2 regions of the Rothia sp. HMSC064D08 genome follow, and region 1 is predicted to be linked to the other one. Evidence: riboswitches for the same ligand, from Rfam matches in the RefSeq annotation. Region 1 holds a riboswitch; the other holds the start of a gene.
The links. A riboswitch is a leader RNA that binds a small molecule or an ion and turns the genes downstream of it on or off. The one in region 1 is predicted to bind S-adenosylmethionine.

Region 1 (7,405 bases):
TTCGGCGTGGGTGGTCACCTACTTGGCTGGCCTACTCTCGTGTTTATTTTCGGTCTTTTCCTCACCATCGCCCTGTTTATCCGCAATGTGCGCGGCGCTATCCTCATTGGCGTAGTGGCATCTACCGCGCTGTCTATCATCCTAGAGGCGGTTTTCCATATCGGCAGCGGCAAAGGAAACCCGACCGGCTGGTCGCTCAACGTTCCCGCGCTCAATAATTTTTCCTTCTCAGCCCCCGATTTCTCGCTTATCGGGTCTGCACGATTCGGCGCGTTCGGCGCTATCGGCGTGCTGGGCGCATCCCTGCTGGTGTTCGCTATTCTGCTCTCGGTCTTCTTTGACGCCATGGGCGTTTCGGTAGGCTTAGCAACCGAAGCGGGCACCATCGATAAGGACGGCAAGGTCGAGAACATTAACGAGGTGCTGCTCGTGGATGCGGTCGGTTCCGTGGTCGGCGGCGGCGCATCCGGCTCTGCGAACCAGATTTTTGTGGAGTCGGCAACCGGTATTGGTGAGGGTGCCCGCACAGGTCTGGCGAATATCGTAACCGGTGTGCTGTTCCTGGTGGCGATTATCGCCTCGCCGCTGGTGACGATCGTTCCCTTTGAGGCGGTCGCCCCCGCTCTGGTAGTTGTTGGGTTCCTGATGGTGCGCCAGGCCGTGCATATCGACTGGCAAGATTGGGGCCTGGGTATCCCGGCGTTCATGACCATTATTTTCATGCCGCTGTCATACTCGATCGCTAACGGTATTGGTGCAGGGTTCGTCTCCTACGCCTTTATCCGCCTGGTTCAGGGTCGCGGGCGCGAGGTGCACTGGCTCATGTACGTGGTGTCGGCGGTGTTCGTTATCTACTTCGGCATGGGTATTATCAACGGTCTCACGCACTAGCGTTGGCTGAAATCCCGGGTATATATCGGGTATAAAAAGGCTCTTTTTGAAGAGAAGCGGCGGAAAACTACGCTTTATTCAAAAAGAGCCTTTTTATACACCTACGGGGGTGTGGATATGCACTCGAAAACGTCAGAAATTTCACGGCTGCAGGTATACAACTTCACCTGTTTTTCCTGGTATTCTTCGCATAGGTTTACTTTCAGGTAAACCCAATTCAGCGCACCTATACACGCAGACAACGCGTTTGAATGCGAGCCAGCCCGCGCCCTCTTGCTCAGAGACGGCGCGGGCTGGCTCAGATTAATCGAGAATTCTACCGTTCGCTTGGGCGGCATAATTCTTTCATAATGCGCTCGGCCCCCTCTTGTGCACGCTCATCCACCACGCCAATATCGCAGGCGTGCAGCAGGTCTGCCGCCACGTGCAGGCGCAGCACCCGCGGAAGGGTAAAAACCTTGCGCAGAATCACGTTCGCCCGCGCGGGAGGGGCAGGTTCCAAACCCCAATTCGGGGCAAACTTTGTGAGGTCCCTGGGCAGAATGTAGGCGTCTATCAGAGGGGTTTTCATCCCCGAAAGTTCGTGCCGAGCCCCGGTGAGCGCGAGCGCATCCGCACCCGTTCGCAGCAAGTCGCTCGTATCGTAGGGTGCCACGTAGTAGTGCGCAGTCATCCCGGTGCGGTGCGTGTACTGCCGGAGTGCATCGAGCCCGCAAGTGCAGAGGATGCGGGCGCGTTCGGCGGCGATGCGGCGCGCATCCGGGGTAAGCAGGTGCCCTCCCCCGTTGAAATAGAGGGCGAGCGCGTCGAAAGATTCCTGCGAGATAACGTCACTCATGGCATAAACATAGCAAACACAGGACTAGTTTTTGAGACTTTCATCAAGGAAGCTCACAATATCCTGTGCCATCTCACGCTCACGAGGACGGCCAATACCGGGTTCCGCTAAAGCTCTGCGCAGCCCCCATGCCAGTCTTGACCTTTGTTTGCCGCTAAGTCCTATCAGGTCTCGGCGTTCAGAGGTTGAAAGCAGGCATACAAGCACCAAAATGTCATGAAGATGGCGTTGTTTATGTGTGTCGCCATTATTCAAAAGGGCTGAGCATTTTTCGTAGAGTGCCCCCAGGGCATCGGGGCGATTCACCAAGAACGTGCGACCCGCGCATTCCACAGCAACTGACGATGTGCGGTCTATGCCAAATTGGGCACCACGAGTCATCAGGACTTTTCCCAGCCCGGAAAAGTCATAGGACAGGGTTTTCTCGGATTGTCCCGAAGGTACCAAAATATCAATTTGAGCTAAGCCTCGCACCCATCGGTGGTTTTGCCCGGAAGCGTTATACCCATCAATGACGAATCCTGTGCTCTTGAGTGCGTGGACGAATTCCCCAATAAGCCGACGTCGAGCGCGAATATTAAGAACAACGTCAATATCTCGGGTTGCCCGAGAGCCCTCATATCCACGCTCACACGCGAGCAACCTCATCATGCTTCCACCGGCGAGGGACCAACCCTGAGGAACTAGATCGGAAATGTCTGCCAACCCAAGCCAGGATTCAAGTTCTGCGCCCTGGGCTGGGATTTTCATCGTTTTCTGGTCATGCACGGTTTATGAGTTCTTTCATCAGGCGTTCCGCTTCCCGCTCGCTTCTCGGGTCTTTGGAAACTAGGAGGTCAACCGCAACGTGCAAGGGACGAATCTTAGGCAACTCTTTGACTGCGCGAAGAATAACGTTGGCATCCTGTGCCGGAACTTCACGCAGTGCGTAGATAAATTTCAGGGATTCGAGATTGTGGGGAGTCACATATGCTTCTACGGTAGCCCCGTAAATTTCCGAATATTCGTGGCTGACACCCGTAAGCGCTAATGTTCGTTCGTCCATCAAGTCATGCAGGTCAGCAGAAGGCACAGCATAGAATTGAAGTTTCGCATCTGCACGCACTGCATACTGCCTAAGAGCTTCTACCCCACGTTCGGAGAGGTTATGTGCACGTTCTTTGGCACGGCGGCGTGCATCGGGGGTAAGGGATGCACTGTTACCGTCAAGATAGGCGGCAAGTTGATTGAAGGATGACATCGAGATTTTGCGCCCATGTGCGGAGTGATGCTCGTGCGGGTTATCTGAAACCATCCACCGCCCGGCGATTTTTTGTCCACTCAAAGATCCTCGTTCAAGGCGTGCACGCACGCTTCGGGGGCTCACCCCGGCGTGCTGGGCATATTCCGCGACCGATATCATGGCAAAAACATACCACAAGAGGAATATTTCTGCCATGCCGCACGATGGGGAAACGCTTAGCTGACCTCGCCATCTAGGTAGTACCAGGTGCCGTTTACTTTCTCGAAGCGGGATTTTTCGTGCATGGCACCTTTCACACGTTCTTCGGCGGGCGTGCCGGGAACTGAGCGGTAGTACGCCGCGAACTCGACCGTGCCCGCCGCATCGAAGGGACCGCCCGAAGAGCCCAGAATATCCAGCCGGTACCAGCGCAGCGTTTCATCCAGCGTTAGCTCGGCGGGGCGCGTGTGCGGGTGCCAGCTTGCCAGCAGGTAGGGCGCATCGTGCAGGGCGAAGGCGGTAAATCGCGAGCGCATCAGAGCCAGCGGCGTGGGCGCGTTCAGGGTTCCGGATGCGGCAAACTCGCCCAGGTACCGCCCGCAGCAGGCACCGTATACCTCGCCACTTGTGCAGGGGCAGCGGGTTTGAGGATCATATAGGGTTGTTTCGCTCATGCACCCCATTCTAAAGGGCTACCAGGTTCGGGCATGCGAGAACCCGCCATCCCGGCGGTCAAACCGGAGAGGGGCGGGTTCTGCACTGTTTTCAATATATTGTGGAGGAAACGAAGCAGAGTTGGTTAGTTCGCGATCGCGCGTGCCGGGGTGTCTGCTGTGGAGGGCTTACCCACGTAGGCGCCGCGGTACTTCGCGGCCGGGTGGGAGTCTGCAACCTTAGTCTGTCCCTTGCCGAACAGGCTTTCGCGCAGGGTCTCACCCTCATAGGAGGTGCGGTAGCGCCCGCGCTTTTGCAGCTCGGGAACCACGAACTCGATGAAGTCCTCGAAGGAGCCGGGCGAAACGTGGTATGCCAGGTTAATACCGTCCAGGCCACCTTCATCAATCCAGCGTTCAAGCTCGTCGGCCACCTGCTGCGGGTCGCCCACAATAACCTCGCCCATACCGCCAATAGTGCAGTGCTCGGCAATATCCTTACGCGTCCACTGCTTATCCTTGGCCTGCAGGGTGAAGGGGGTGAGGAAGGACTGAATCGACTCGGTCTTCACATAGTTGAGTACCTCGTCTTCGTCGAACTGGGAAAGATCCACGCCGGACCAGCCGCCGATAATGGCCTGCGAAGATTCCAGGTTCACGTACTTGCGGTACTCTTCGTACTTTGCCTTCGCCTTCTCTTCGGTTTCGTCCACAATGATGGAGAGCATCGCGAAAACCTTGATTTCGTCGCGGCCGCGGCCGTTCTCTTCGGCACGGTCACGGATACGGTCGGTAATAATGCGGGTCAGATCGGGGCGGAGCGCACCGATAAACACAACTTCGGCATGCTTGCCCGAGAACTTCTGCCCGCGGCTGGATGCGCCCGCCTGGAAAATCACGGGGGTGCGTTGGGGGCTGGGTTCGGTTAGACCCGCACCAGGCACGCTGAAGTACTTGCCCTTGTGCTGAATCGGGTGCACCTTGGCGGGGTCGGCGTAGATGCCCTTCTCGCGGTCTTTGACGACCGCGCCGTCTTCCCAGGAGCCTTCCCAGAGTTTGTAGCAGACATCCAAGAATTCTTCGGCGAGTTCGTATCGGGTATCGTGCTCAATCTGGGTTTCGAGGCCCTGGCATTCGGCGGCGGAGGGCAGGTATGAGGTCACCACGTTAAAGCCCACGCGCCCGTTGGTGAGGTGGTCAAGGGAAGCGTACTTGCGTGCGAGCGTATAGGGCTGCTCGTAGGTGACGGCTGAGGTCACGCCAAAGCCTAGGTGCTCAGTTACGGCAGCCATTGCGGAGATCTGCATGAACGGATCGTTCACGGGCACCTGCGCGCCACCTTCGATAGCGGGTGCGGCGGAGTTCTTGTAAATATCGTAGATGCCCACAACATCGGCTAAGAATACGCCGTCGAAGAAGCCCTTCTCAAGGATCTGTGCCAGGTCGGTCCAGTATTTGATGGTGTTGTACTCGGTAGCGCGGGAGCGGGGGTGGCGCCAGAGGTCGAAGCTCTGGTGACCCACACAGGTCATGTCGAATGCGTTAACTGCGATGCGCTTCTTCTGCTCAGCCATCTACGTTCCTTTCGCGAATGTTCGGGTATTCCTGCACCCCGCGCGCCGCCTCCTTTATAAGTGGTGACCTTCTTGGTGTTCCAAGTCGTGCAGGTGGCGCATTCGCGCCGTACTTGCTTCGTGTCCCTTGAAGCCAGATCATCATCTGGAGCACCCCGCTACGGGAGAGGGTTGCCGCCCGGCTAGCCAGAGCTTTACGCCGGGACTCATAATCCTTGTTTTTGAGTGTATAAGGGGTGTCGTGGTTGGTGCGATATTATGACGAATATTAATGTTTGTGACTGTCGCCCGTAATGTTACGCACCACAAACGCAACGTAAAGACATCTTGCGACATATTCTTGGCGCACCGCGGGCGCTCTGCCCTACCGTTGAAGGGTATTACCCATCCAGAGCGATTGAGAGACCTGGCTCCACGACATCGCAGCAACCCGAGTGCGGGTGCTAACGCCAGGAACGATGGACGTGAGATGACGCAAACACATGCAGCCGTACTCACCGCGGCACAGAACACCACGGCACAACCTATCGCCTTCGAGTCCGTAGGCCAGTCTTTCCCACAGCCGGGCAAAGGCACGCACGAAGTTCTGCGTGACATATCGTTTACCGCCGCAGAAGGCGAGATTATTTCGGTGATCGGTTCGTCAGGATGCGGCAAATCAACGCTGCTGCGTGCCGCCGCCGGACTGAACCGCATCACGAGCGGGCGAGTGCGCATTGGCGAACGCGAGGTGAAGGGGCTTGATGACCGCGTGGCGATCGGTTTTCAGGAACCGCGCCTACTGCCCTGGCGCACCGTCGCCGATAATGTGGCGCTCGGGCTGCCGCCGGGAACCCCGAAATCTCAAGGCACAAGAGATGTGCAGCGCCTGCTGAATCTTGTGGGGCTAAGCGAGTACGGAACCCACCATCCGCGCGAGATTTCCGGCGGCATGGCACAGCGTGTTTCCCTGGCGCGGGCGCTGGCTCGCAACCCCGGGGTGCTGCTACTCGATGAACCGTTCGGTGCACTCGATGCGCTGACCCGCATCAATATGCAGGATTTACTGCTCGACATTCACCGGCAAGACCCGACCACGATTCTGCTCGTCACGCACGATGTAGAAGAAGCGCTGTACCTCTCGGACCGGGTGATCGTACTCGGTAAGAATTCAGCCGATGCGCCCGCCACGATCCAGCGCATCGTCACGATAGATACACCACGACCGCGTGATCGCGCCGATAGTAAACTCACGAGCCTGCGCGCCGAGCTTCTTGCCGAGCTGGGCGTGAACGAACGCTAGGTCTTGCGGACCGCACGCGCATCGTTGTTATAGCCGCAAGCTGGCGGTTGCCCGAGTAATTTCGGCAAATCCGGCGTGCTTAGCCTCTCCCCTCCCGTGAATTTTTGTGGATTTTACACACTTACCGAGCGAATGATCGCTCTATATTCAGTCGTAACGCTACCCCAAGGAACCCCCATGAAACCCATCACCCGCGCCGAAGCCCTCAAAGGATTCTTCGCGTTTACCGCTCTCACCACCGTTCTTGCCGGATGCGCCGGTGAAGGCGCCGGAACACCCGGTGCAGGTGCACCCAAGAGCAAAGACACAGTTACCATTGACTACGCAACCTATAACCCGCTCTCGCTGATTATCAGGAAAAAGGGCTGGCTAGAGACCGTGCTCTCAGAGCAGAACAAGAAAGTCGAATGGGTTAAGTCAGCAGGGTCTAATAAAGCCAACGAGGCGCTGCGTTCCGGGAATATCGACGTCGGCTCAACCGCCGGATCCGCTGCCCTGCTGGCACGCGCGAATGGTTCGCCCATCAAGGTTATTGACCTGTATTCGCAGCCCGAATGGTCGGCACTCGTCACAACGAAGGATTCCGGCATCACGAAAGTCAGCGATTTGAAGGGCAAATCGGTGGCGGTTACCAAGGGTACCGACCCTTACTTCCTGCTCCTGCAGGCGCTCAAACAAGAAGGTATTTCTGCCAAAGAGGTGACGATTCAAAACCTCCAGCATGCCGACGGGCGCACCGCACTGGATAAGGGGCAGGTGAACGCGTGGAGCGGACTTGACCCGATCATGGCGAGCGCCGAGGTCGAAAACCAGGATGTGCTCTTCTACCGCAACCTGGACTTCAACACGTACGGGTTCCTCAATGCCACCGAATCTTTCCTCAAAGATAACCCGGATGCGGCGCAGGCGATCGTGAACGTCTACGAATACGCCCGGCAGTGGGCG
Region 2 (7,405 bases), 110 kb from region 1:
CTTATGCATACTACTTCCTTTCAGTTTCCTTTCAGTCACGAAAAAATTAGAGCAATATAACCCTAACTAACACTATCAACCATCCGGGATTCTCTAAAAATAATCCCTAAAATAGCTTCAACTGAACCTATTTGATTGACAGAATTAAATCTAGCAAGCATAAAAAAAGTATTCAAGAGCAATCTTAAGAAGATTAAGCTATGTTAATAACAAAAAGTAATAAAATTTATTTTATTTGTAAAAAGTTTGACTTATAACCAAAATCGGTGTTCACATTGAAATTTCAAGGAAAAGTTGAAATTAATGGTATCCCCTCATATTTTTGATAGCACTGTTAAATACCCGAAAATCGAACATTGTGCATGAGAATGGAAAATTAAAAAATATTTTTTAAAAACTCCCCCTCTTCCCGCGCCATGTCCACTAATTTGTAACAGAATTATTAAATTACCCAGATTTACTGTCTAAAAGCATAAAAATTAATGCAAATTTTAAGAAAATCTAATATAAATACATGGCGTAGTGTATACTTCTTCTGCTTTCCCAACTACCTATTACATTCACTAACCCTGGATAGGGGCTTCCTTCCCCGCTGTCTCGACATTATCGTGACTCTTCCACTCTTACTAGAAGCGAATCCTCGTGTGGTTGGTATTGGTTATATTTTGACTACCCGGAGCTCGTCTATCAGTATCTATAAAAATCAGGATAACCGCCCTTCCAACCGTGTTTTTTCAATCGAGGTATTCTTGAAAACAGCTTTGTGAAACTGCTAAATTTAAATAGCTGGCAAGAAAGAACATTAATATTTTTATTATATCTTTTAAGGTCAGCTGAAAAAGCATGAGTAGTACAGAAATTATTAAGCCTTATCTATACTGCTCATAATATACAGATAATTACTCTAAGTGATAGGAGAAATGTATGAACCAGGAGATTACACTCCTAGAAGAGATCACCGACCAGGAACTGGCACAGATAAGTGGAGCAGGAACCTGCGAGAATCTCAAAGCTCGTCTAGATGGGAAGAAGTGGCCTCCGGCTACTCTTACGGAATCTATTTTTTATCGTTTGAGCTGCTAATAGTATCGAGAATCTTCATTAAATAATCTATAGGCAGTTATTTAAATATTTTTAGCTAGGGTTAGTCCGGGGTCATGGTCGCATGGTCTCGGACTAACCTTTATATTTTTCTACCCAAACACCACCCGGACCGTCGAGTAGCCCGAGATCGGGTAGGTGGCGTTCTCGGTGGCGGGGGCATCCGACTCGTCACCAGGAATAATGCTCTCGGTCGCCTTCAGCAGCTCCTCCATGAGCAGGCTCAACTCCAAGCGAGCCAGCGGCGCACCCGGGCAGACGTGAATACCGTCGCCATATACTAGGTTGCGGGACTGGTCACGATGCGGGTTATAGGTGAGCGCATCCTCGAACGCGTCCTCATCACGGTTGGCACTCGACCAGTTAATCGTCACCCGCGAATTCGCCGGAATAGTACGCCCGCCCAGCACGGTATCCTCGGTAGTCACGCGGCGGTTCGTCACCAGCGGGTCTTCAAGGCGCATAATCTCCTCAACCGCGGCGGCGATCTCCGCATGCCCCTCCCCCAGTGAGTCACGAAGTCGAGCTTGCTCCTGCGGGTTACGCGCCAAAAAGTTCACGATAATCCCAGCGCACGCCGAAACGGTCGAAAGCTCCCCCACCGTCCAGTTACGAATCAGGCTCACAATCTCTTCATCGGTCATGGTGCGCGGCTCTTGGCCGGGCAGCTGCACGGTGTCGGTCAGCAGCTCAGCGGTCACATCCTGTGGGTTCCCGGCGGCAGCCTGGTCGCGGCACGCATCCAGAAGCTCACGAATATAGGTGTCAAACTCAAGGGCTACCTTGCCGATCTGCTCGCGATCGCGGCGTAGCGTAGCCTCGCGGTTCTTCTCAATCCACTCGATCAGTGGCTTCTCAAGGCTTGCGGGCCAACCCATGAACGCATTCTGAATGCGCATCGCATAAGCCTGCGCGAACCCGTCCATCACATCAACCTCGGTACCGCGCGGCAGATCAGCCACCAGGTTCTTGACGACCTCACGAATTTTCGGCTCGAACTCCCTCAGGCGTTCGGGGGTGAAGTATTTGTCATTCACGGCGCGGAACGTTGTGTGTTCGGGCTCATCCATACCGTTCGGCACGGCGATGTGCCTAGTCGAGACGACATTCGAGTAAATTTCGGGATGGTCAAGCACATGCTGCACATCAGCGTTCTTAAACACGGAGTAGCCCATGAACTCGTCGTGCGCTACGGGGCAGCGGCGGCGCATCTCGTCATAAGCGGCCACCTGGTTCTTCTGAACCTTCTCGCTGCGCAAATCCCAATCATTTTTTACGTTGTCTGTCACGACTTTCTGCCTTCTAGAAGTCACAGGTATGCGGGTGCCGTCAAGTATGCGCGACCGTGCGCTATCCGTGGAGTCGGCAGCGGGAATATCGCGCGACGGCACCACAACCGAAGGATCGTTATAACATCTTTGACACTATCACTTATCCCTCGCCCTCGCAGGATAGGAGTGCCTTTGCTGTGTGGGTATGCAGAGTATCCAGCGACCTTATTTATCCGTGAGCAAGGTGGTTTTTGACACGAACAGGTCGGAAAATCCTACCTGCTCGCGTCCTAGCGAAGCCTCGTCTACCGAGTAGCCGCAAACGGATAGGCGGTGCCTGAGATAACGCCCGCCTCCACGTCTTCCAGGGTTTTGCCGCGAGTCTCGGGCAGGTTACGCCACATGAGCACGGCAATCAGCACGTTCACAACCATGAACCCGAAGAATGAGCCGGTCAGTCCCAGCGCACCCAAAATAACCGGGAATATGAGGGAAAGCAGACCGTTCATCATCCAGCCGCAAAATGCGGAAAGACCCATGCCGACCGCCCGCACCCGAAGCGGGAACAGCTCGCTCATCAGCACCCATGTCGAAACGTTCAGGCAAGTCTGCATCGACCCCACGAACCCAACCACAAGCGCCAGAATGATATAGGGACGTGCGGGGCTGCCCTCCGGCAGGAGCATAGACGCTACCCCGATCAGCAGGTGGAAAAACGCGGTCAGCGAATACCCAGCGATCACCATCGTGCGGCGGTTCACGCGCTCCATCATGCGCAGCGACAAGATTGAGCCGAGCACGGCGATAGCGCCCGGCGCGATATTCGCAATGAGCGCCGAACCCTCGTCAAACCCGGCCTCTTTAAGCACTTTAATGCCGTAGTACATGATCGAGTTAATACCAGTGAGCTGCTGCCCGGCACCCACCAAAATACCAACCAGCAGAATCCGCACAAACCATTTTTCACGCAGGATTTTACCCGTACTTCCCCTAGTCTCCGCGCCGATTTGGGTGCGCGTTTCCTCAAGCGAACGCGCGATGTCCGCAATTTCGGCATCGGCACGTTCGGCGGGGCGGATACGCCGCATAATGGCGCGCGCATCCTCGGTGCGCCCCTGTGCGATAAGCCAGCGTGGGGATTCGGGCATGCGGAGCATACCGATGAAAAGCGCGAACGCAGGCAAGGCGCAGACGGCGAACATCCACCGCCATACGCTGTCGTGTTCGCCCCAGAGGTTGCCGATGATGGCGTTCACGATGAATGCGGCTAGCTGCCCGCCGACGACCATGAGTTCGTTGCGCCCGGAGAGTGAGCCGCGAATTTCGTAGGGTGCGAGTTCGGCGAGGAATACAGGCACGACTGCGGATGCGCCTCCCACGGCGAGCCCGAGCATCGTGCGGCCCATCAACAGTACAGCAATGCTGGGGGTGAAGACGCATGCGAGCGCGCCCGCGATGAAGAGGACTGAGAGTCCGATGATGGTTCTGCGCCGTCCGATGGCATCTGAGATGCGCCCGGTGACCATGGCTCCGAGGGCGGCAGCGAAGGCGAGGGATCCTGTGACCCAGCCTTGAATGGTGTTGTCCATGCCGAGTTCACGGCTCATGGGGTCGAGGGCACCGTTAATAACGCCGGTATCGTACCCGAAGAGGAGCCCGCCGAAGGTTGCCACCAGCGCGATAACCCCTAGGCGGCGGGTGTGCGCGCCCTGCCCGAGCGGGGGTAGTGCACTGGCGCGGTTCGGCGGCTCGGTGGGGATGCTCATGCGGGTATTTTTGTCTTTCATGCGGGTCTTGTACGGCACAGATTGAGAGACCGCACAGTCTTTAAACGCTTGCTGGCTTGGGTATATTCCCGATTAGTTATATTCCCATTTGGCTATATTTATGGATGGGAAGGAGAAGTGTCAGAAAAGCGCTATGCGCTCGGGGGCCGGGAAAATCTCGTTGAGCCGCGCCAGTTCGTCATCATTGAAATGTACGCTTGCGGCCTGCGCGTTTGCGCGTACTTGTTCGGGGGTGGTTGCCCCGGCGATCACGCTGGCGACGGGGTTCTGCTGTTTGAGCCAAGAGATGGATGCTTGAACCTCAGAGATCCCCAGATCGGCGCAGAATTCGCTGTAGGCATCGAGTTGTTCCCAATCGGCTTGCGCGAGTACCTGCGCTTTGGAGTGCGACAGACGTGACCCTGCAGGGATGCTGTCGCGGCGGTATTTTCCGGTCAAAAGCCCGTTGGCGAGCGGGAAATACGGGAGCACCCCCAGCCCGAAGTGGCGGGCGGCGGGAAGAATTTCGAGTTCGGCGCGGCGATCCAGCAGGTTGTAGTGGTTTTCGGCGGCAATAAACCGCTCAGTGCCGAGTTCGCGGGCGAGATGCTCGGCGTGGGCAAGCTGCCACCCCGCAAAGTTGGAGTGCCCCAGGTAACGAACCTTTCCGCTGGTCACGAGCGTATCGAGAGCAGATAGGGTTTCTTCCAGCGGGGTGTTCGGGTCGGGGCTGTGGTAGAAATACAGGTCAATGTACTCGGTTCCAAGGCGGCGCAGTGAACCTTCGACGGCGCGCATGATGTATCGGCGTGAGCCGCGCGCATCCCAGTCGTTGCCGTTGAGGGTACCGGTGGGAAGCCCAAATTTGGTGACGATGATCAGGTCATCGCGGTTGAGGTTGAGTTCGCGCATCGCGGTACCGAACATGGTTTCTGACAGCCCGGGTTCGGCGCCGTACAGGTCGGCAATATCGAAGAAGCCGATACCCGTCTCGACTGCGGCGGCGATCACGGCGTTGGTGCCTTCCTGAGTTTGAGTGGGGGTGCCGGGGCGTCCCAGGTTGTTGCAGCCGATACCGACGGAGGGCACGACCAGCCCGGAGTTCCCCAGGCGTGCATATGCGGGAGATTCGATGCGTTCCATACGTTTACTCTACCGTGTTTGACAGTATGTGGTCGCAACATGACGTTCACGGCGCTCTGCAATTCTCCCGCGAGCAGATAGTTTTGTGACGAGCAGATAACATTCCGCTATCTGTTCGTCGAAATACTATCTGCTCGCGGCTAAACTCGCGGCCAAATCAGGTGGAGGGTTCAATCCGCCGATCCGAACTGCCGCGAACCCGTATGACGTATTGTTTCGCCGCATCCCACAATATTAAGCGGTTATGACCGCTCGACGACATGTGCCGACATATTCTTGCTGGCACCGCGCATCCTGCCTAGAATAGGAACGTTATCTATCCAGAGCGACCGAGAGATCTGGCTCTTAGACGTCGCAGCAACCTCGCCAGCCTCCACCCGTTGGGTGGACGGACAAGGTGCTCCCGCCAGAACCGATAGAAGTGAATTCCCTTCGCGTCTTGCTAAGATTCGGCGTACCTTCGGGCACGCTTCTATCGGGTGAACACGGAGGAATGAAAATGACGACAGTTCACCCGGCTCTTTCTTACGAGCTGTATCCGCCACGATCGCACGCAAGCTGCGATTCCCTGCTCAAAACCATCACCGAGCTTGAGCAAACCAACCCGGATTACGTTTCCGTCACCTATTCGGGCGATGCACAGCGCCGCCAAAAGACGCTAGCTCTGCTCGATCACCTAGTGCATGAAACCTCGCTGAACCCGCTGGCGCATCTAATATGCGTGGGGCATTCCGTGACCGATTTGGAACGCTCGGTTCGTCTAATTCTGGGGCTTGGTGTGCGCGGGTTTCTGGCGTTGCGCGGCGATATTCCGCCCGAAGACACGCGCCCGCTTGAGCTGCCTTTTGCCCGCTACCTAGTGGAACTGATTCGCAGGGTGGAGCGCGAGGATTTCGCACATCTTGCCGCGGGGAAGGTGTCGATTGGGGTTGCGGCATACCCGCATAAGCACCCCGAATCTTCCTCCCTTCTTCAAGACATTGAGATTCTGCTTTCAAAACAGCGTGCCGGGGCGGATTTCGCCATCACTCAGGTTTTCTTTGAGACCGAACGCTATTCGGGGCTGGTGGATGCGGCACGCCTTGCCGGGGTGGAGATGCCCATTATCCCCGGTATTATGCCCGTTACCTCGCTGACTCGTCTGACGAAGCTGTGCGAGCTTGCCGGGCTTGAAGTGCCGCGCGAGCTGGCGCATCGCCTGGAAACCGCGAGCGATCCGCGCGAGCTGCACCGCATCGGCGTGGAACATGCGCTCGACCAATGTCGCAAGGTGCTTGATGCTGGCGCCCCCGGCCTGCATTTCTTCACATTTAACGAGCATGAGGCTGTGCTGGACGTCCTCGAAGAACTCGACGTTCCGCGCTACTCGAACCGTTTCAAACTCCCCCTGAGCGATCTTCAATACCTCTAAACTCCCCTTTTATTTGACACCCTCCCACAGTAAGGAACTAGGATGACCCGCACCCCATTCCCCGCAGCAACCATCGTCGGTTACCCCCGCGTGGGCCGTTTCCGCGAGCTGAAGAAGGCACAGGAAGCGTTCTGGAAAGGCAAAATCACGCAGGATGAGCTGCGCCAGGCGGCCGCAGATGTGCAGCGCACCTACTATGATCGTGTGATTGAGCGCGGTCTTAGCGCCACCGATTCGTCTATTCCGGCGACTTTCTCGTACTACGATCAGGTGCTCGATGCCGTGCGCCTTTTCACCCTCGTGCCCAAGCGCCTTGCCGACGCCAAGGATGCGCGCGGTCTGCTCGATCTGCCCGGGTACTTTGCTCTAGCGCGCGGCACAGAGACGCTGCCTCCGCTGGAGATGACGAAATGGTTCGATACGAACTACCACTACCTGGTGCCCGAGATCGGTCCGGATACCGAGATCAAGCTGAATCTTGAGGCTATCGACGAGCAGCTTGAAGTCGCCAAGGAGCACGGGGTGACGGTGCGCCCGCAGCTGGTCGGCCCGCTCACTCTGCTTCTCGGGGCGAAAGCCGAGCAGGGTTCGCCCGAAGGGTTCACACCGCTGGATCGCCTTGACGATTTCGTGAAAGCCTACCAGCAAGTGCTCGCTAAGCTGGCGGAGCGCGGAGTGCAGTGGGTGCAGCTCGACGAACCCGGTCTGACAGT

Region 2: it holds a riboswitch for S-adenosylmethionine, as region 1 does, so the genes downstream of both, HMPREF2625_RS00490 (methylenetetrahydrofolate reductase) here and HMPREF2625_RS00880 (LLM class flavin-dependent oxidoreductase) in region 1, are expected to answer to the same signal.

Annotation. Positions count from the first base shown of each region.
Region 1 covers NZ_KV797887.1:176,814-184,218, reverse strand. Annotated here, with positions in the region: gene HMPREF2625_RS00905 (NCS2 family permease) at 1-891, shown strand, start outside; gene HMPREF2625_RS00900 (hypothetical protein) at 1,208-1,729, opposite strand; gene HMPREF2625_RS00895 (hypothetical protein) at 1,754-2,497, opposite strand; gene HMPREF2625_RS00890 (hypothetical protein) at 2,490-3,149, opposite strand; gene HMPREF2625_RS00885 (YchJ family protein) at 3,188-3,625, opposite strand; gene HMPREF2625_RS00880 (LLM class flavin-dependent oxidoreductase) at 3,751-5,178, opposite strand; SAM riboswitch class IV at 5,283-5,392, opposite strand; SAM riboswitch class I at 5,560-5,643, shown strand; gene HMPREF2625_RS00875 (ABC transporter ATP-binding protein) at 5,648-6,460, shown strand; gene HMPREF2625_RS00870 (aliphatic sulfonate ABC transporter substrate-binding protein) at 6,638-7,405, shown strand, end outside.
Region 2 covers NZ_KV797887.1:71,018-78,422, reverse strand. Annotated here, with positions in the region: gene HMPREF2625_RS10885 (hypothetical protein) at 1-9, opposite strand, end outside; gene HMPREF2625_RS10835 (bacteriocin) at 925-1,083, shown strand; gene HMPREF2625_RS00505 (cytochrome P450) at 1,194-2,390, opposite strand; gene HMPREF2625_RS00500 (sugar porter family MFS transporter) at 2,678-4,159, opposite strand; gene HMPREF2625_RS00495 (aldo/keto reductase) at 4,280-5,281, opposite strand; SAM riboswitch class I at 5,595-5,703, shown strand; gene HMPREF2625_RS00490 (methylenetetrahydrofolate reductase) at 5,781-6,692, shown strand; gene metE (5-methyltetrahydropteroyltriglutamate--homocysteine S-methyltransferase) at 6,735-7,405, shown strand, end outside.